One region of the Bradyrhizobium sp. CCBAU 45321 genome, then DNA from elsewhere that is predicted to be linked to it. Evidence: riboswitches for the same ligand, from Rfam matches in the RefSeq annotation. Region 1 holds a riboswitch; each other region holds the start of a gene.

Region 1 (4,984 bases):
ATCCGGGCCGTCGGTGCGGCCGATGTGGATCTCGTAAGCCTGGATCGGCTGATCCGTCGCCGCGTGCACGGCCGCAACGCGCGTCAGCGTCTTCTGCGGGCTCATCACCGTCTCGACATCGAGAAGCCCGAGGCCCGGCGTGTCGCCCGCAGGTCCTTCGATGCCTTCGGGGTCGGCGACGCTGCGTCCCAGCATCTGATAGCCGCCGCAGAGGCCGAGCACATGGCCGCCCCTGCGGTGGTGGGCGAGCAGGTCGATGTCCCAGCCCTGCGCACGAAGGAAGGCGAGGTCGCCCCGGGTTGATTTCGACCCGGGAATGATGACGAGGCGCACGTCGCCCTGGATCGCCTCGCCCGGGCGCACCATCACGAGATCGACACCCGGCTCGAGCTTGAGCGGATCGAGATCGTCGAAATTGGCGATCCGCGACAGCGCGAGACAGGCGATCTTGCATCGGCCCGGCTTGCGCGCATCGCGCAGGCCGAGCGCGTCTTCGGCCGGCAGCTCGCCAGCACGCGGAAACCAGGGCAGCACGCCAAACCCGCGCCATGCGGTCTTTTGCTCGATCAGATTGTAGCCGTCGTCGAACAGGGTGGGGTCGCCGCGGAACTTGTTGATGACGAAGCCGGAGATCATCGCGGCATCGTCGGGGTCGATCACCGTCTTGATGCCGACGAGCTGGGCAATGACACCGCCGCGGTCGATGTCGCCGACCAGCACGACCGGCACATTCGCCTTGCGGGCAAAGCCCATATTGGCGATGTCGGACTTGCGCAAATTCACCTCGGCCGGGCTGCCGGCACCTTCGACCAGCACGAGATCGGCGCGCGCCTTCAGGCGCTCGAAACTCTCGAGCACCGCGCCCATCAGCGACGGCTTCATCGCCGCGTAGTCGCGCGCGCGTGCGGTCGCGATGCGCTTGCCGTGAACCACGACTTGCGCGCCGACATCGGTCTCGGGCTTGAGCAGCACCGGGTTCATGTCGGTGTGCGGCTCGACACCGGCGGCGAGCGCCTGCAGCGCCTGGGCGCGGCCGATCTCGCCGCCGTCGACCGTGACCGCGGCGTTGTTCGACATGTTCTGCGGCTTGAACGGCAGCACCCGTAGACCGCGGCGCGTGAAGGCGCGCGCGAGGCCGGCGACGATGAGCGACTTGCCCACGTCCGAGCCGGCCCCCTGGATCATCAATGCGCGTGCCATCGATATCTTTTAAAGCGGAATGGGATTGAGTTGAATCAAGCAGCTGCGGGCTCGTTGCACCTCTCCCGCTTGCGGGAGAGGTCGTGCCGAAGGCACGGGTGAGGGTTTTCTCCTCTTGGGGGCTCTCGATTGCGGAGATACCCTCTCCCCAACCCTCCCCCGCAAGCGGGGGAGGGAGCATACCTCCCTTGGCGCAGCATTAGAATCCGATCTCATCAGCATCAAAACTCGACGCCGGCCTGCGCCTTGATGCCGGAACGGAACGGATGCTTGACCAGCGTCATCTCGGTGACGAGGTCGGCGATCTCGATCAGCTCGTCCTTGGCGTTGCGCCCGGTGAGCACGACATGCGTCATCGCAGGCTTTTGGGTCGTCAGGAACTCGACGACTTCGGCGATATCGAGATAATCGTAGCGCAGCGCGATGTTGATCTCGTCAAGCACGACCATGCGCAGCCGTTCGTCGAGGATCAGCTCCTTGGCCTTCTCCCAGCCGGCGCGCGCTGCGGCGATGTCGCGGGCACGGTCCTGCGTCTCCCAGGTGAAGCCTTCGCCCATCGCGTGGAACTGGCAGAGATCGCCGAAATGGCCGGTGAGCAGGCGCCGTTCGCCCGTATCCCAGGCGCCCTTGATGAATTGCACCACCGCGCAAGGGAAGCCATGCGCGACGCAGCGGACGATCATGCCGAAGGCGGAGGAGGATTTTCCCTTGCCGGCGCCGGTATGGACGATGATCAGGCCCTTTTCGCCGCTCTTGGTCGCCATGATCCTGTCGCGGGCGGCCTTCTTCTTCGCCATTTTCTGGGCATGCCTGATGTCGGTTTCCTCGGCTGTTTGGGTATCCGGTTCAGATGTCATGGGACCCGGTCCTTCGGCTTGACAAGTGGCGGCCACCGGCAAATGGTGGCCCGGCGTTGGTTCCTGTCCTATGACAGGCGAAGAGGGAATGCGATAGGGTCCGAATCGGCAAGATCTGGATCCAAACTGCAGCCGCCCCCGCGACCGTGACCGGAGAGATGCCCGAAGCCACTGATTCCTTTTGGAATCGGGAAGGCGGGGATCGAAGGGCCAAAACCCTGCTCCGCAAGCCGGGAGACCTGCCAGCGCGGACGAGTTTTGGACCGGCGGACGGGGTGTTCCGCGACGGGGAAGCGGGCCTTTCTGGAGAATGGTCCGTGCGCCTCATCGCCTCCCGCTGTTATCTGGAAGAGGCGATGACCGTCACACTTCATGTCTGCATCACCTGCCGCGCCGGCCAGACGCTTGGCGAGGGCGAGACGACGCCCGGCAAGCGCCTGCATGGCGCGATCCTCGAGGCCGGCGTGCCCGAGGGCGTCAGCGTGGTTCCCGTCGAATGCCTGTCGGCCTGCAGCCAAGGCTGCTCGGTCGCGCTCAGCGCGCCCGGCCGCTGGTCCTATGTCTATGGCCGCCTGTCCGATGCGAATGCGCAGGACGTGGTCGCGGGCGCTGCGGCCTACGCGGCGGCGCCCGACGGAATCGTGCCATGGCGCAGCCGTCCCGAGATCTTCCGCAAGCAGTCGCTTGCCCGCATTCCCCCCATTGCCGTCGTGCCGGAGGCCGCTGAATGAACTCGCTCGCAAAAGTCCCCGTCACGGTGGTCACCGGTTTTCTCGGTTCCGGCAAGACGACGCTGATCCAGCATCTGCTCAGCAATGCCGGCGGCAAGAAGCTCGCGGTGCTCGTCAACGAGTTCGGCAGCGAGGGCGTCGACGGCGAGATCCTGAAGTCCTGCGCCGATGCGAACTGCCCGGAGGAGAACATCGTCGAGCTCGCCAATGGCTGCATCTGCTGCACCGTCGCCGACGATTTCATTCCGACCATGGAGCAATTGCTGGCGCGGCCGGTGCGGCCCGATCACATCCTGATCGAGACCTCGGGCCTGGCGCTGCCAAAGCCGCTGCTGAAGGCGTTCGACTGGCCGGAGATCCGCTCGCGCATCACGGTCGACGGCGTGATCGCGCTGGCCGACGCCGAGGCCGTCGCGGCCGGCCGCTTCGCGCCGGATCCGGCTGCGGTGGAAGCGCAGCGCGCGGCGGACGACAATCTCGATCACGAGACGCCGCTGTCGGAAGTGTTCGAGGACCAGATCGCCTGCGCCGACATCGTGCTGCTGACCAAGGCCGACCTTGCGGGCGCCGCAGGCATCGAAGCCGCAAAGGCGGCGATCACCGCCGAGATGCCGCGCCGCGTGCCGATGCTGCCGGTCACCGACGGCGCGATCGATGCGCGCGTCATCCTCGGCCTCGGCGCTGCGGCCGAGAATGATCTCGCCGCGCGGCCCTCGCATCACGACGGCGAGGAAGAGCATGAGCATGATGATTTCGCCTCCGTCGTGATCGACCTTCCGGAGGTGGCGGATATCGAGGCACTGGTTGCCTCCGTCCAGAAGCTGGCGCGCGAGCAGAACGTCCTGCGGGCCAAGGGCTACATCGCGGTCGCGGGCAAGCCGATGCGCCTGTTGCTGCAGGCGGTCGGCGAGCGGGTGCGCCATCAGTTCGACAAGCCATGGGGCGCGGGTCACAGGCAGTCCAAGCTCGTCGTGATCGGCGAGCATGGCGATATCGACGAGGCCGCCATCAAGGCAGGACTTGGTATCTGATGCACGTCGTCTTCCGCGAGAGCCGCGGTCTCGAGGAGACCGCGACGCCAAGAGACATCGGCCAGGACCCGGCCGATCTCGTGGTGCTCTCGTATTCGGATTCCGATTTGGCCGCGTTCGCGGCCGGCTGGCGGCGCGGTCGGGGCAGCCTGCCGTCGCTGCGGCTGGCCAATCTCGCGGAGCTGCGGCATCCGCTGTCGGTCGACACCTACATCGAGCGCACGCTGTCGCAGGCGCGCGGCATATTGGTGCGCCTGATCGGCGGGGAGTCCTATTGGGCGTACGGGCTTGCGGCGCTCCAGCAACTCGCGAAGGATCGCGGCATCGTGCTGGCGGTGCTGCCGGCCGACGGCCGCGACGACACGCGGCTGGACGGGTACTCGACCCTGCCGGTCTCGACGCTGCGTCGGCTCAAGGAGCTCTGCGACACCGGTGGCCCGGTCGCCGCGCAAGCGGCGATCGCGCAGCTCGCGCTGGCCTCAGGCCTCTATGCCGGCCCGGTCATCGGGGAGATGACCGTGCCCGAGATGGGATTCTACGATCCCGCGCGCGGCGTCATTGCCGCGCCGGCGGGCGGCGAGGGCAAGCCGCGCGCACTCGTGACGTTCTATCGCTCCTATCTCACCGCCGCCGATACGGGGCCGGTTGACGCCTTGATTGTCGCGCTGCGCGAGAAGGGATTTGACGCCTACGGCGCGTTCGTCACCTCGCTGAAGGCGCCGGGCGTTGCCGACTGGCTGCGCGCGCATCTGGCGCAACATCCTGCGGCGGCGATCGTCAATGCGACGGCGTTCTCGGCCCTTGGCGACGACGGCACGACGCCATTCGATGCCGCGTCCTGTCCGGTGTTCCAGGTCGCGCTCTCCACGGCGCGGCGCGAGGACTGGGCGGAATCGTTGCGCGGCCTGTCGCCCGGCGATCTCGCGATGCATGTCGTGCTGCCGGAGGTCGACGGCCGCCTGTTCGCCGGCGTGGTGAGCTTCAAATCGGCCGGCCAGCGCGATCCGGATCTGCAGTTTTCGCATCTGGCGCACAGGCCGGATGAGGAATGCGTCAATGCCGTTGCCGCGCGCGTCGCGGCTTGGCGGCGCCTCGCAGAGACGCCTGTCGGTGAGAAGCGGCTGGCGATCGTGCTGTCGAACTATCCGGGCCGTCCGCATCAGAT
Region 2 (4,984 bases), on a different contig from region 1:
ACGTCATAATGAGCTACGATAAACGTGTCGATATGGGTCCATATTTTCGGCGAATGTTCTCACCTTGATGAACCGTCGGCTATTCTCTCTCGGCCAAGTAGCGCGACGCGTCTGCGTCGTTCCTCCGGGTGCACCTCCTTCGGACCACCAAGTGGGGCAGGCATTTTTGTTGGCCCCAAGGCTTGCTCGAGATTGTGGAGAACGCAAATGAGCACAAGCGAATTCGCTTGGTCGAGAACAGACCCGAGCGCGGGATCAATGGTTTTGCGGATCGGATGCTGCACGCAGTTCGCGGGCGGCAACGACCATGTTGGTTAGGGCAGGCCGAACCTCCTCCCAATTGCGCGTTTTTAGGCCGCAGTCCGGATTGACCCAGAGCTGCGATTCCTGCAAACGCGTCCGAGCCAGCACCATCAGCTCCTTCATTTCGCCCACCTCCGGAACGCGTGGAGAGTGGATGTCGTACACGCCCGGTCCGATTTGATTTGGATATTCGTACTTGCTGAATGCGTCCAGTAGCTCCATTTTCGACCGCGACGTTTCGATCGAAATGACATCCGCATCCATTGCAGCGATTGCACCGATGATGTCGTTAAACTCTGAGTAGCACATGTGTGTATGGATTTGCGTTTGATCGGCAACGCCCGATGAGCAAATGCGGAAGCAATCTCCCGCCCAATCGAGATATGCCTTCCACGCCGATCGGCGCAATGGCAATCCTTCCCGGAGTGCAGCTTCGTCGATCTGGATCATGGCTGCACCGGCATTCTCGAGATCGCGGACTTCGTCGCGGATCGCGAGCGCAAGCTGGCGGCAGACCTCGCTTCTGGGAATGTCATCGCGAACAAACGACCAGTTCAGGATCGTGACCGGTCCGGTCAACATCGCCTTCATTGGCTTGCTAGTTAGTGATTGCGCGTAGCGCCACCAGTCCACAGTGATCGGCTTCGACCGCACTACATCGCCAAACAGGATCGGAGGCCTGACGCAGCGCGAACCATAAGACTGTACCCATCCATTCCTGGTAAATAGGAAGCCGGCGAGTTGCTCGCCAAAGTACTGCACCATGTCATTGCGCTCAAATTCGCCGTGCACGAGGACGTCAAGACCGATGTCCTCCTGCCAACGTACGGCGCGGGCTATCTCTTCCTTGATAAACTCGCCGTATTGTTCGTCGCTCATCGCACCTCGCGCATGCGCCGCACGAGCATTTCGGACTTCTGTGGTCTGCGGAAACGATCCGATTGTCGTGGTGGGAAACGTTGGCAGTCCAAAGCGTTCCCTTTGGATCTCGGAACGACGGACAAATGGGCTGGCGCGCCGGCGCATCGTCTGGTCGATCGCCCTCATCCTCACAGCGACATTGCTATCATGGATCTTGGGCGAAGTCCGCCGGGCAGTCGCAGCGCATTCCGAATCGGCGAGAGCGAGCTCGACATTCTGGTCGCCAGCGAGTGCTCGCGCCAGGATCGCAAGCTCACGCATCTTCTGAACCGAGAAAGCAAGCCAGCTCTTGACGTCGTACGTGAGCCCGGTCTCGAGTTCAACATCGACTGGCACATGAAGCAGCGAGCAGGATGGGGCGAGCTGTACACGGTGCTTGCCGAGCTTCGCAATCGCGGGCTCCATCCGCTGACGGAGCGACGACAAGTTCGACCGCCATACATTCCGGCCGTCGATGACCCCGAGCGACATGACGAGGTCACTTCGGCCGACAGCGATGACCTGATCCAACAACTCTGGCGCTCGGACCAGATCGAGGTGCAGACCGGAAACCGGGAGGCTCAATGCGGTATCCAGATTGTCGCCTAGCTCGCCGAAATAGCTGGCAACCATGATTTTGATAGCCGGTCCCTCCTTTGCGAACCGGTTATAGGCATGTAGCAATGATTTTCGCGCCGCCTCATCCAGATCAAGGGCCAGGCAGGGCTCGTCAAATTGAACCCAACTTGCCCCTCGGTCGGCCAATTCATGCAGAACCTCGATATAGACCGGTATTAGATCATCGAGTAGGGAGAGGGGCTGGAACGCGCTATCGGCACTCTTGCCGAGCTTTAGGAATGTGATCGGCCCGATCAGGACAGGGCGGGTCTGAAAGCCAAGAGCCTTTGCTTCCTCATACTCTTCAATGGGTTTGCGAGAGCAAAGTCTGAACGCCTGTCCCTTGTAAAACTCGGGAACCATGTAATGGTAGTTGGTGTCAAACCACTTAGTCATTTCCTGCGCGGGTGCGCCAGACCCCCGCGGCCCCAGACCGCAACTCGCATCCTGGTCGTCGCATTGTGATCCGCGAGCCATGGCGAAGTACGTCTTGAGGAAAACGTATTCTCGTTTCGAGGCGTAGATCTCCGGGATAGCACCAACCATGACACTTGTATCGAGCACCTGATCATACAGCGAGAAGTCATTCGACGGAATGATCGTGACGCCGAGAGACTTCTGACGGGCCCAGTTCGCTGCGCGCAGACCGGATGCGTCCTCGAGCAATTGCTGTTCGCTGATCTTTCCCGCCCAGTAGCTTTCAAGAGCGAATTTGAGCTCACGCCTTGGACCGATGCGTGGCGTACCGAGCGTAGCAACCGGAAGAGAGAGAAGAGACATAGTGTTAACCCCTGTTAGGGACAGAGGCCATGGCGGACGCAGGCAGAGGAAGTCGCGCGCGCGACGGCTGCTTGGCGCACCACCGAGACACCCCGCCCGTGGACCAATCTATCGTCGGGGCAGGTCTCCTGGCTCGCTGGTCGTCGCTGCTGTCCGGCCTTCCCGAAGCCGTGCGGGCTTCAGTGACATCGTTGGACAGTAGCTCGCAGCTCACAGTTGCGGGGGCAGCGCCGGCATTTGGACCGGCTTCCCTCTTAGTTCCGGATCAAGTGGGATTCGGAGAACCTCGACGAGTTCGATTATCGGCAGGAGGACTCTTCCGTCAACCTCTCAGATTTTGTGGCACGCTAATCTGAGACATCTAGTAGGCGAATGACCGTGCATCTCTATGATTCTCTAAACAGAGCTGTCGCAATCAGAGATGTCCTTGTCTCAGAGGTGGGAGTGAGACTCGGAGCTGCCTTGAGGCGACGCCACCCGCCCCATCAATGAAAGGGACAAAACCAGCCCGCGCGGCGGCGATTACCGCCGTTTCGAGCAGAATGCATTCGATGCGGCTTCCGACTTCCAGCGATTCGCCCAGCACATCCGCTGGCCAGCTATTTTCGCGACAGAGGATCCCCATTGAACACGTCAAGGCAGGCGGCGCAACTAGCCACATACGCGGCGAGGAGGTTGCTTTTCGTGCCAGCCAGACTTCAAAGTTCGTCGATTAAGTCGGCTTCGTATCGCCAGCCATCATGTAGGCCGAACGCCGACGGGCAACTATAGCGAACCACACGGTTCAATGACGGCAAACGCACTCCCGATTCTCATCAGGCACTTGGCCTCGAGCTACGGCCGATACACTGAATGGAACATCGAACCGTGCGCAGGTCGGAAAGTCGACAAGAGGGACATAAAACCCGTGCAAATCTCTGCCTGCTGCCTGGCACGAAGAATGCAAGCCCCTCGACATGCCCAGTCTCTTCTGCTTGGGGATGTCCAGCTCAGCCAATTGACGCTGTCGCTGGCTAGGGAAGTTAGCGGCGCGTGACATAGAGAGGAGCGCCTGCCCTCGTAGGACAGCCGCGGGTGCCCCGTCGCGTCTCCGTAAACTTCTTGCGCTCGCTTATAGCAGGTTCAAGGTTACCGCTTTGAAAGATGTATGGATGAAACGCGATAGGCGGAGGATTATGAAGAGAATGTCGGGAAGACCCGCGCTATGGCTTCGTCTGGGCGGACTGTTAATCTGCCTAGGCTGGCCGGCTGCCATGAGCAACACTATTCGCGCCAGCGACAACCCACTTGTCGAAAGACTCAAGTCAACTTGGCGAGCGCAAGATGGTGAGACGATAGAACAAATCATCTCCAATGTCTCGAAGGTGGCACAGTTCGTCCCTCAGATGTGGGGGGTCGCTGAACTCGGCGAAAGCGACCATGTTTTCGTTTCGTGGACCAGGCACCGAGACAACAAATCAGACGAACAGTACGCGATCACCTGGAAAGTCGCGCTCGACGGTACGATTGAGCTTGCGTCAACCTATGCGAAGCCGATGGAATTGGGCTGGCGTGCCCTAGCACTCTCGTTGATCGCCAAAGAAGTCGCAGATGGTGAAAGGGACGCAAACCTTAGCTTTCTGCATGATCCAAATAACTTCAACTTTGTGACTACGCCGCAAGGCCGGCTCGGCGATCTTCTGCGGCAGGGCCGATGCACTATCATTGAACCTGTTGGGGTAGACTACTTACCCAAGCAGAATGACAAGCCGAACGAGAAAGGCGATCTATGGCGCATTCTGCTCTTGGTGAATTGCGATATCCAAGGACCACGTTATTTTACACACAACGGAGTCATCACTTTTGAGAAGAGCGAAGGCCAAGATTGGGAGCCACAATCCTCTTTTGCCAAGCGCATCGCGAAATTTCCTCCGGGCTCCTGGTTCCAACGGACCGAGCCAAAGGAAGAGGAAGACTCAGGAGAGCGAAGGCCTTAGCAGACGGTCGCGCAGAGCAACACCGCACCGCAGCTGCCGCACGGTCGAACGCCTCGTACTAACTGCAAGAGACACGCGCTCTGCAGTTGCGTTGTTTAAGGCCTGCCTTTCTCGCAGCACTTCGGCCCTCGTACGGAAGGTCGAGCAGCACGATTGCGTTTTTCCGCCAGGTGTCGAGCTCAGTGGCGCGTACTAGTTTGCGAGATGTGGTTTGCCCGCCTGCACTCCACCCCGTTAGAGTACACCAACTGCGGGGGAACCAGCTCTCATGCATTCTTCACTAGAGCGCTTGGAGATGCCTCCGGCCAAGCCGATTCGGGGTGCGCGCCGCGCATCGTGTGGTTGCGCGGCATACGCAGGAGCGTGAGCTTAGCGACTTTGAGCCGGCACTAGGGACCGATGCTGAG
Region 3 (4,984 bases), on a different contig from region 1:
TCACGCCGCGTTCCAGGGCATCCGGGCACGGGCCACGCTTGCGAGCGAGCGCCACGGATGCCGCATCGGCATCGCGACGAAGTTTTCGGAAGATGTTCAGATTGAATGACTTGGCCACGGCACCCTCCATTGGAATGCCCTTGGCCTGGAGAAACGAGTGAAAGCCCATGACGCCGAGGCCAACGGAGCGCTCGCGCAGGGCGGCGTAGCGGGCACGCTTCATTCCGTCCGGCGCCACCGTGATGAAATGGGTGAGCACGTTGTCTAGGAAGCACATGACGTCCTCGATGAAGCCGGGCTCCTTATTCCACTGGTCCCAGGTCTCGAGGTTGAGCGACGACAGGCAGCACACCGCTGTGCGCTCCTCGCCGCGATGATCGATGCCGGTCGGCAGGGTAATCTCGCTGCACAGGTTGGAGGTCGAGACCTTGAGGCCTAGCTCGCGCTGGTGCTTGGGGAGCGCGCGGTTCACGGTGTCGATGAACAAGAGATAAGGCTCGCCGGTTTGCAGCCGGTTCTCAAGGATGCGTTGCCACAGCTGGCGGGCATCGATCTCGCGGACAACCTTGTTAGTGTTCGGGCTGCGCAGAGCGACTGCGGTGCCGGCACCTACGGCACGCATGAACTCGTCGGTGACGTTGATGCCGTGATGCAGGTTGAGGCTCTTGCGGTTGAAGTCGCCAGACGCCTTGCGGATCTCGAGGAACTCCTCGATCTCGGGATGGTGGATATCGAGATAGACCGCCGCCGAGCCGCGCCGCAACGAGCCCTGGCTGATCGCCAGGGTGAGGCCGTCCATGACGTGGATGAACGGGATGATGCCCGAGGTCACGCCGCCCCTCGCCTCCTCGCCGATCGAGCGAACATTGCCCCAGTAGGTGCCGATGCCGCCGCCGTTGGAAGCAAGCCAGACGTTCTCGTTCCAGGTGCCGACGATGCCTTCGAGCGAGTCCGGCACTGAGTTAAGGAAGCACGAGATCGGAAGGCCGCGCGTGGTGCCGCCATTGGAGAGCACCGGTGTGGCCGGCATGAACCACAGCCGAGACATCGCATCATATAGACGTTGGGCATGCGCAACATCGTCCGCGAAGGCGCAAGACACTCGGGCGAACATGTCCTGGATGCCTTCGCCGGGAAGCAGATAACGGTCGGTCAGCGTCAACTTACCGAACGACGTCACCAGGTCGTCCCGCGACCAATCGAGGGTGATGTCAGACGGCGTGGGCGATGGCGCCAGGGGCTTCGGCAGGGGAGCCGGCGATGCTGGGGGCCGCACAAGACACGGCTCAGGCTTGGTAGGCTTTGCCTGCGCCCGGGGTTGCCGCACACTCGGCAGCTCAATGAGATGACCATACTGATCGAAGTTGTAAGACGGCGACACCGGCACCCCCGCGATATTTGGGGCCGGGACCGTGCGGACGATTTGCGAGGAGACCGGGCAAATGTCCCCTGCAGCAAGCGATCCACCGGGGCACCCGGCCCGAGGACATGTGTTCTGTCGCGGCAGATCTCCTGGCTAGCGGGTCGCTGCGGCTGTGGCGCTATCGCAATGGCCGCTGCCGACGCATTGGGTTCCCTTCTAGCTTCCATTCTACAATATATGGGTATAGAATACCGTGACGGCACCACATATATGCGCAGCTACGGGACTCGTCAAGGCGGAACCGTAAAGTTAACGAGTTGGTGCAGCCCCGAGGTCGAGGTTCGAAATTCGCCGAGCGCCTGTCCTGAAGGGCCTCACTCAAAAAGCATAGCGTCTCAAGGACTGGCCAATCGGCGAGTGAGGAGCCTGAGATGGCCGACGAGCAGCCAAGCGAGCTCGGCGGGGGCGGAACCTTCGAAGTCTTTGCAGAGGCGCGGACATCTGCCGAGCCGTGCAAAGGTGCGCTCGACGGCCCTGCGCCTGGGCGGGAGTGGAAGCCTTGGACGCGGGGCGGTCGCTCGACGATCTCGATCGTCCACGGCCCCCAGTGGGAGAGTGCTTGACGAGCTGTTTGCCGCGATAGATCCGATCGGCAAAGATGTGCTCAAGCCGCGGTCTCGCAAATTCTGCAACAGGGGAGCAGCACCATGGACATCCTGAATGTTGGCATCGATCGGTTCGCGGTCCGCGAATTGAGTTGGGCCGGATCGGGTTTCGGTTGCCATACGCGTCTCGCCATTCATCGCTTTCTGTGGCCCTTAGATCAAAATTGTCTGGAGCGCGACCGCAATCGATGCAGCCGCCCGTGGCAATGTCCCACGCTTAGTGGATTTGACCCCTTCGCAGGCCGGGCGAGCCGCCGCACGTGCTCAGTTGTCTGGCCTCGAACATAAGCCGTCCTCAACCGAACGCGGTCATGTCAGGTTATTGCCAATCAATCCTAACGGGATGAGGCGGAGCTATGCTTGAATCTGGGTGACGGAGCCGATAAGGCGGCGTGGCTTTGCTGTGTCGGAATGAAGCCGTTCGCAACATTGGCGTGAGCGGCGGCGAGGAACCGTGTTGTATCTCACCAACGACCTTGAAGCCGTGACGTTGGTAAAAGGGAATGTTTTCAGGGTTCGAGCTTTCGAGGTTGGCAGCAATGCCGTCCTCATCGCATCGTTGAAGGGCGTATTTCGTCAGCAACGTACCAAGCCCTTTTCCGACCCAGTTCGGACCGACGGGAATGAGTGGCAGATACCAATGTGGCTCGTGGGGATGATGTTCGGCCATTCTCCGCCGCAAGTGTGCCATATCCTCCGTGATCTCCGGGCGCAGGGATAGACCATGATTGCATCCAACGCCTCCTCATCTTGCTGCCCGTTGGGATGCAGCCACAGGGCCGCGCCACGAATCTCTCCCGCGACGTAAGCTGTGCCATAGAGCCTGACCAAAAAAGAAAGTTGAGTGATTTAGTTCGTTGTGATTCCTTCGTGTTTGCGAAGACCCGAGGGAGAACAACATGTGTTGGACTGAAATCACCCGCGCACAATATCGGCGCGATGGACTTGGTTATGCAAGCGACATGACGGACGCGGAATGGGAATTGATCGAGCCGTTGATGCCAGTCCCCGCAAGATCAGTCTGCGCGTGATCATGAATGCGATTCTCTACATTGGAGCCAGCGGCTACCAATGGCGAGCGCTGCCGAAGGATTTCCCGCCGTGCTCGACTGTTCAGTACCATTTTTATAAGTGGCGCGGTTCTGGCTTGTGGGGCGCGATCAATGACACTCTGGTCCGGCGCATGCGCGAACGGCAAGGACGCAAACCCACTCCAACGGCCGGAGTTATCGACAGTCAAAGCGTGAAGACCACGGAAAGTGGAGGCCCAAGCGGATTTGCAGTCCCGCTGTTGCGGATCATTGGTCGCCTGTTCCCAACCTGCGTCACATCTTCGCCGATCGTGTCTATCGTGGTCCAAAGTTGCTCGATGCCATTGCTGATCTGGGCCAATGGACGATTGAAATCGTCACCCTTTCCGTAAGCGTCGTTCTCAGGCCACGGCTTGGAGGGCTTGAGCGCGGTAGGCGCAGGGCAGTAGCTGGTCGATCTCGCGGTTGGGATGCCCGTTGACGATCCTGGTCAGGACGTCGGTGAGATACGCGAGCGGATCGTGGTCGTTGAGCTTGCAAGTCTCGACCAGGGACGCGACGACAGCCCAGTGTTCGGCACCGCCGTCGGATCCGGCAAACAGCGCGTTCTTGCGACTGAGCTTGATGCTACGGATTGATCGTTCGACGGTGTTGTTGTCGAGTTCGATGCGGCCGTCATCGATGAAGCGCGTCAGTCCTTGCCAGCGCGAGAGGGCGTAGCGGATGGCCTCGGCGAGCTTGATCTTCTGGCTGATGAGAGCCAGCTTAGCGCGCAGCCATACCTCGAAGGCATCGGCCAGTGGTCGGCTCTTCTGCTGCCGCACGAGGCGACGTTCCTCCGCGCTGCGACCGCGGATCTCCTTCTCGATCGCATAGAATGCTGCAATGTGCTTCAGCGCCTCGCTTGCGATCGGCGCGGGGCCGGCTCTCGCGAGTTCGTAGAAGTTGCGCCGCATGTGCACCCAGCAGAAGGCGAGCTCGACCTCGCCACGTTCGGCAAGCTTTGGGTAGGCGTTGTAGCCATCGACCTGCACGACGCCCTTGAAGCCGGCAACATGGCTGAACAGCCGCTCGGCCTTGCGGTCGGGTGCATAGACATAGGCGATGCCGGGCGGATCGGGGCCGCGCCAGGGCCTGTCGTCGGCGGCATGGGCCCAGAGCTGGCCGGTCTTGGTGCGCCCTCGACCGGGATCGAGCACCGGCACCGTCGTCTCGTCGGCGAGCGGCTTGGACCTCGCGCGAAGCACCGTGAGAAGGCGCTCATGCAGCGGGCGCAGATGGAAGGCGGCATGCCCCACCCAGTCCGCCAGTGTCGATCGATCGAGAGCGATGCCCTGTCGGGCATAGATCTGGGCCTGCCGGTAGAGCGGCAGATGATCGGCATATTTGGACACCAGAACCTGGGCGACGGTTGCCTCCGTCGGCGGTCCGCCCTCGATCAGCCGGGCCGGAGCCTCGGCCTGCAGGACGCCATCCTCGCAAGCGCGACTGGCGTATTTGGGACGCCGGGTGACGACAACGCGGAACTGGGCCGGCACCATGTCCAGCCGCTCGCTCCTGTCCTCGCCGATCTGGTGCAGGTCGCCCCTGCAGCACGGACAGGTCTTGTCGTTGATGTCGACGACGACCTCGATCCGCGGCAGATGCGCCGCTAGCGCTCCGCGATTGTTGCGGCGCTTGCGTGCGCGCTCCGCCCGGCCTTCCGGAGCTGGTCGGGCCTCTCATGTTCCGATGATTGCCTTCCATGCGTGATGCGGCCATCGACCCCGACGGAGCGGCATCGTCTCGCATAACGACGATGCTCATGCTGCCTTCGTGACTAGGGAACACAGGTCTCCGCGCACATCCACCTTTCGAGGCTCATTCCCGCACCCCGCATGGCTCCTGTCTACACTTCGAACCCCGCGTTGCCGCGACGCCCGCAA
Region 4 (4,984 bases), on a different contig from region 1:
TGCCGGCATCCCGCCAGCGTTTGACGTTGCGCGTGACGCGGCGAATGGTGCCCATCATGTTCTCGGCGATGTTGGTACAGGCGAGCGATTGACGAAGCTCCTTCGGCAGCTTCGACCGGACGACAGTCAGGATTTCGTCGAGGCCTTCGAGGATGCTGGCCGCTACGCCGGGCCATTGCTGGTCGAGTCGACGCGCGAGATTGCGGATCAATCTTTCAGCCTTCGGCGTCATCGAGCTCCTAGGCCTGGCGCAGCACCCGACGGGTGGCCGCATGATGCTCTTTTGGCAGGCCTTCCATGATGTTGCGCGCCTTGTGGATCTGGCAGCGCTGGATCGCAGCGGCCGAACCGAAGGTGCGGCGGATCGCCTTCGACAACGCTTTCGCGCCGTCGGCGATGAACAGTCTTGGTACCGTGGGGCGAGCCCGCGCGAGACCAAATTGTCCAGCAGGGCTTGAACCGTTGCGGCATTCTCGGTCGCCCCTTCCACCAGCGCCAGCGGATGCTTGTTGCCTCCGCCGTCAACCCCGATCGCGGCGACCAGCACGAGATCGTCGCCGAGATGTAGCCCGTCGATTTGGACCACCAGAAGGTCGAGCGCGGACAGATCGGCAGCCATGAAGTCGGCCAGCCGCGCCCGCGCTACGAACCTCCGCGAGGTCGCCGACTTCGAACCCCCCGATCCGGGCGGTGCCGGCACGTCACCCTCCGGGAGCCGGACAGCGCGGGTCGAACCGGCGCGTCGACACATTGATCAGCATCAGGTTCATCGCCCAGCGACCGAGCCAGTCCTCCTGCGCCGCCGTTTCGCAGCTCGGGATCGTGATCGCGCGGCCGTCCATGCCCCGGACACGCGGGCGTTCGACCTCGATCTTGCCGCCGTGGAAGCCGATTCGTCCCCGCGTTCGGCCCCAACGGTGCGCCCGCCGCGCCGCGTCGCGACCTTGGTGCGGCCCGCAGGCCGCCGTGACATCCGCCTCCATCATCGTGCGGCGCGCCTCGATCCCTGCCGCAAGGCAGAACCGATCGAAGCTCGCCCGCACTTCCGCAAACGCGTCGTCCACAGCCCCGCTCGCCCAGCCGGTGTGATATCTCTCGTCATGGCGTTGCTCTCCTTTGTGGAGTCAGCACCCCGAGCCTACCGGCTCAAGGTGGGCAACGCCGACCCCTTCAGTAATTCAACAGAACCCGGGACATCCCCTGATGCTGCAAGCGGCGGTTTGTGATGGTGTCTCGCTTGATGCGGTTTCGTTCTGCGAGGATCGCCTCAGGCCTGCCGTGTTCGCCGTCAGCGCCTGTGAGACAAACAGGCAAGAGGGCAGGGTAACCTCACCCGTGTAGCAGCTTCATCAGCAGGATGCCGCCGGCGAGTACCATTGTGATGGCGTTGGCGGCGACCAGAGGTGCATCGCCCGAGAACAGGCCGTAGACGAGCCAGAGCGCCAGGCCCAGCACCATGACCACGAACATGCCGAGCGAGATGTCGCCGGTGGAGCGGGTCTTCCAAACCTTAATGGCCGCCGGCGCGTAGGCCACGGTCGTGCAAGTGGCGGCGGCGAAGCCGATCAGCTTGTTCACGAGGGGGTCCATACCGGCTCTATAGCATGGATTCCAACCTCGGTCATGCCTCGCGTTTTCTTGCGAGCCGGCCAGTTCGCTCGAAAACACTACGCTTAAACGGCCGCCATAAGGCTGCGATATAGAGCGTCATAGTCGCCGGCGCCGCTTGTGCCGGAAGATGTCGGTCGCAAGGCCGCTTCGCTGCAGTCGCCGCCAGCTCAGTTCTTCACGGCGCAAACGGAGGAGCAGTCTCCATGGCGCGACGAATTATGCTCGTTTCTGCGAGCGATAAGCTCCCGGTCAGCTTCTTCCGCTGCTTTGAGGCTGAGTGTGGAGAAGTTAGCAGGGCCTGGCAGGGACAGCGCTTCCCCTGTGTATGCGTGGGGAATAAGCGCCGAGTCACGCTCTGCTAACTTCAATTGGCAGTGCGAGCTGGGCAGGGGCAGCTTCCGGCCCAGCGCAACCGAACGGCGCGGAGTCGCGCCCGCACTGCCTGCGATCCGAGATTGATCGCCAAATCACTGGCTACGACCAGTCCTGATAGTTGCGCTAGGGCGTTTGCCGAATGATACACGCTACGGTCAGTTTCTTCCGCTGGTTGAGGCTGATCGTGGTGAAGTTAGCGGTGCGTGGTAGGGACAGCGCCTCCTCGGTTCACGTCAGGGCGCCGAGTCACGTGGCCGCTAACTTCATCGGCAGGGCGAGCCTCGGCAAGTACACCGTCTGTCGCGAAGGCGGGGAGCCGCGCTCGCGTCAGGAACGCACCCCGCAACGCAAAATGGGCTCGACGACGCGGTAAGTAAAGCGGACGCCTTGGAGGAGAATCTGTCCCCATCTCTCGTCTGAGCGGCTCGATTTCGGGTAAGGTCAAGGGGCCGCTTCCCGAGCGCGTCCATTTTTGAGCAGATAACCTCAACCTGCGATCGCCGAACGGTGGTGGGTCCGCCGCACTGAACGGCAGTTTCGCATTGGCCCGCGAGACGGTCGGTCCGACCTCGAAGAATGCACCGTTGCCCGGAAACGCGCAGGCCCGCACCAGCCCATGCAGGACGCCGCCGATCCGCTGAACGCGAAGTCCGTTGAATCCATATCCCGAATGCTCACCTTGCGTAGCGACGGCTGATCGCCGCAGTCCCAAATTATCTGACGAGGGACAGCCGTGATCACGGTGAGCCGAGACCTTGAAGCTTCGGATGACGTTCCTTCTGCGCCTTCGAGCTCCAACCCTTGGGCGTCTTCAGTTCGATGCTAAGCAGAAACCCGCCGGTGATATAAACGCGAATGTGGGTTCGCCCGCCGTAAGGCCCGTTAGCTTTTCATGAATCCGACCGCACTGCGGACGACTTCAAGCGAGACTTCTTGCAGATCAAAGCCTCCTCCGGTGAATGTAGGCGCATTGCACCCTAACGGCGTGACCATTCCGGTATTATCGAGACGCGGTTTGGATATATGTTTCTCGTCCTTCCGATGTTCATGGAGGCAAACCAAGCAGCTTTTGGAATCGTGAACAAAGCGCGCGACCACGCCGCCTGCGAGCCCCACGGTCGCGTAGCCCATCACATAAGGCACTTTCAGTTGGAAAGTGATTCCCCGAGCCAAGCCCCTGCCAGGGGAGGGGTGGAGACTCGACGGGAAGCACCTACAGCGGACATCGCCGGGTGAAGGGATAGTCCAGACCACGAACGCCGCAAGGGTAACAGGCGACGCGATCGGATCATGAAGCGCTTCAAATCGTCCCGTCAGGCTCAATTTTTCTGTCAGTTCATGATCAGGTCACGAACCTTTTCCACATCCTCTCTCTCGGAGCCGTCACTGCCGACTTCCGTCGTGTTTCGCGCGAGCGAGCCTTTGCGACTTGGCGCGAGATCTCCACGACAAGCGCTCGCCGAACCTTGACCTCGGGGCTGCTCCAATTCGTTAACTTGACGGCGCCGCCTTGACGAATCTCCGCGAGCGGCGCCTATATGTAGCCCGTCACGGTCTTCCATTCCCGCATCTCGTAGGATGGAAGCTAAGAGGGAACCCGGTGCGCCGGCAACGGCTATTCCGAGGCTGCCCCCGCAACTGTAAGCGGCGAGCGGTTGTCATCATGGTCACTGGCGCGACAGCGCTGGGAAGGCCGACAGCCCCAGCGACCCGCGAGCCAGGAGACCTGCCGCGACTGAACGAAAGTCCTCGGGCGGGGTGCCCCGGTGGGTCGCTTGCAGCTGGTGATATTTGTCCGATCTCCTCGCAAGTCGTCCGCACGGCCCCCAGCCTCAAACATCGCGGGGTTGCCGATGTCGCCGTCTTACGATTTCGATCAGCATGGTCATCTCGTCGCGCCACCGAGTGTGCGGCCGCGCCTAGCGCAGGCGAAGCCTGCCGCGCCTGAGCCGTGTCTGGTGCCCCTTTCGCCATCGCCGGCTCCGCTGCCGTGGCCCCTCGCGCCATCGCCAAAGCCGGCCGACCTCACGCTCGATCCGTCTCGCGACGACTTGTTGACATCATTCGGCAAGCTGACGCTGACCAACCGTTATCTGCTCGCCGGCGAAACTTACCAGGACATGTTCGTGCGGGTGTCTTGCGCTTTCGCGGACGATGTAGCGCATGCCCAACGTCTCTATGATGCGATGTCTCGGCTGTGGTTCATGCCGGCCACACCGGTGCTCTCCAACGGCGGGACCACGCGCGGCCTGCCGATCTCCTGCTTCCTCAACTCGGTGTCGGACTCGCTCGAAGGCATCGTCGGTACCTGGAACGAGAACGTCTGGCTTGCTTCCAATGGCGGCGGCATCGGCACCTACTGGGGCAATGTTCGCTCGATCGGCGAGAAGGTGAAGGGCGGCGCCACCTCAGGCATCATCCCGTTCATCCACGTCATGGACGGCCTGACGCTGGCGATCAGCCAGGGCTCGTTGCGGCGCGGCTCGGCGGCGGTCTATCTCGATATCCACCATCCCGAGATCGAGGAGTTCCTCGAGATCCGCAAGGCGTCTGGCGACTTCAACCGCAAGAGCCTCAACCTGCATCACGGCATCAACGTCACCGACGAGTTCATGCGTGCCGTGGGTGCCGGCACCGCAGTCGCTCTGCGCAGCCCGAACACTAACGAGGTTGTCCGCGAGATCGATGCCCGCCAGCTGTGGCAACGCATCCTTGAGAACCGGCTGCAAACCGGCGAGCCTTATCTCTTGTTCATCGACACCGTGAACCGCGCGCTCCCCAAGCACCAGCGCGAGCTAGGCCTCAAGGTCTCGACCTCCAACCTGTGCAGCGAGATTACCCTGCCGACCGGCATCGATCATCGCGGCGAGGAGCGCACAGCGGTGTGCTGCCTGTCGTCGCTCAACCTCGAGACCTGGGACCAGTGGAATAAGGAGCCCGGCTTCATCGAGGACGTCATGCGCTTCCTAGACAACGTGCTCACCCACTTCATCACGGT

The links. A riboswitch is a leader RNA that binds a small molecule or an ion and turns the genes downstream of it on or off. The one in region 1 is predicted to bind cobalamin.
Region 2: it holds a riboswitch for cobalamin, as region 1 does, so the genes downstream of both, metE (5-methyltetrahydropteroyltriglutamate--homocysteine S-methyltransferase) here and ACM43_RS16205 (DUF1636 family protein) in region 1, are expected to answer to the same signal.
Region 3: it holds a riboswitch for cobalamin, as region 1 does, so the genes downstream of both, ACM43_RS10020 (ribonucleoside-diphosphate reductase subunit alpha) here and ACM43_RS16205 (DUF1636 family protein) in region 1, are expected to answer to the same signal.
Region 4: it holds a riboswitch for cobalamin, as region 1 does, so the genes downstream of both, ACM43_RS10205 (ribonucleoside-diphosphate reductase subunit alpha) here and ACM43_RS16205 (DUF1636 family protein) in region 1, are expected to answer to the same signal.

What each region holds. Positions count from the first base shown of each region.
Region 1 is NZ_LFKZ01000119.1:146,239-151,222, reverse strand. Features, by position in the region: gene ACM43_RS16215 (cobyric acid synthase) at 1-1,200, opposite strand, end outside; gene cobO (cob(I)yrinic acid a,c-diamide adenosyltransferase) at 1,422-2,057, opposite strand; cobalamin riboswitch at 2,098-2,318, shown strand; gene ACM43_RS16205 (DUF1636 family protein) at 2,414-2,788, shown strand; gene cobW (cobalamin biosynthesis protein CobW) at 2,785-3,819, shown strand; gene cobN (cobaltochelatase subunit CobN) at 3,819-4,984, shown strand, end outside.
Region 2 is NZ_LFKZ01000096.1:6,436-11,419, reverse strand. Features, by position in the region: gene metE (5-methyltetrahydropteroyltriglutamate--homocysteine S-methyltransferase) at 256-2,601, opposite strand; cobalamin riboswitch at 2,703-2,905, opposite strand; gene ACM43_RS11000 (nodulate formation efficiency C protein) at 3,855-4,577, shown strand.
Region 3 is NZ_LFKZ01000079.1:148-5,131, forward strand. Features, by position in the region: partial or broken gene ACM43_RS10020 (ribonucleoside-diphosphate reductase subunit alpha) at 1-1,180, opposite strand, end outside; cobalamin riboswitch at 1,486-1,634, opposite strand; partial or broken gene ACM43_RS10025 (transposase) at 1,759-2,091, opposite strand; gene ACM43_RS10030 (GNAT family N-acetyltransferase) at 2,348-2,719, opposite strand; partial or broken gene ACM43_RS10035 (transposase) at 2,928-3,447, shown strand; partial or broken gene tnpC (IS66 family transposase) at 3,461-4,765, opposite strand.
Region 4 is NZ_LFKZ01000085.1:387-5,370, reverse strand. Features, by position in the region: partial or broken gene ACM43_RS10220 (IS256 family transposase) at 1-1,102, opposite strand, end outside; gene ACM43_RS10215 (SemiSWEET transporter) at 1,330-1,590, opposite strand; partial or broken gene ACM43_RS10210 (hypothetical protein) at 3,259-3,500, shown strand; cobalamin riboswitch at 3,521-3,734, shown strand; partial or broken gene ACM43_RS10205 (ribonucleoside-diphosphate reductase subunit alpha) at 4,041-4,984, shown strand, end outside.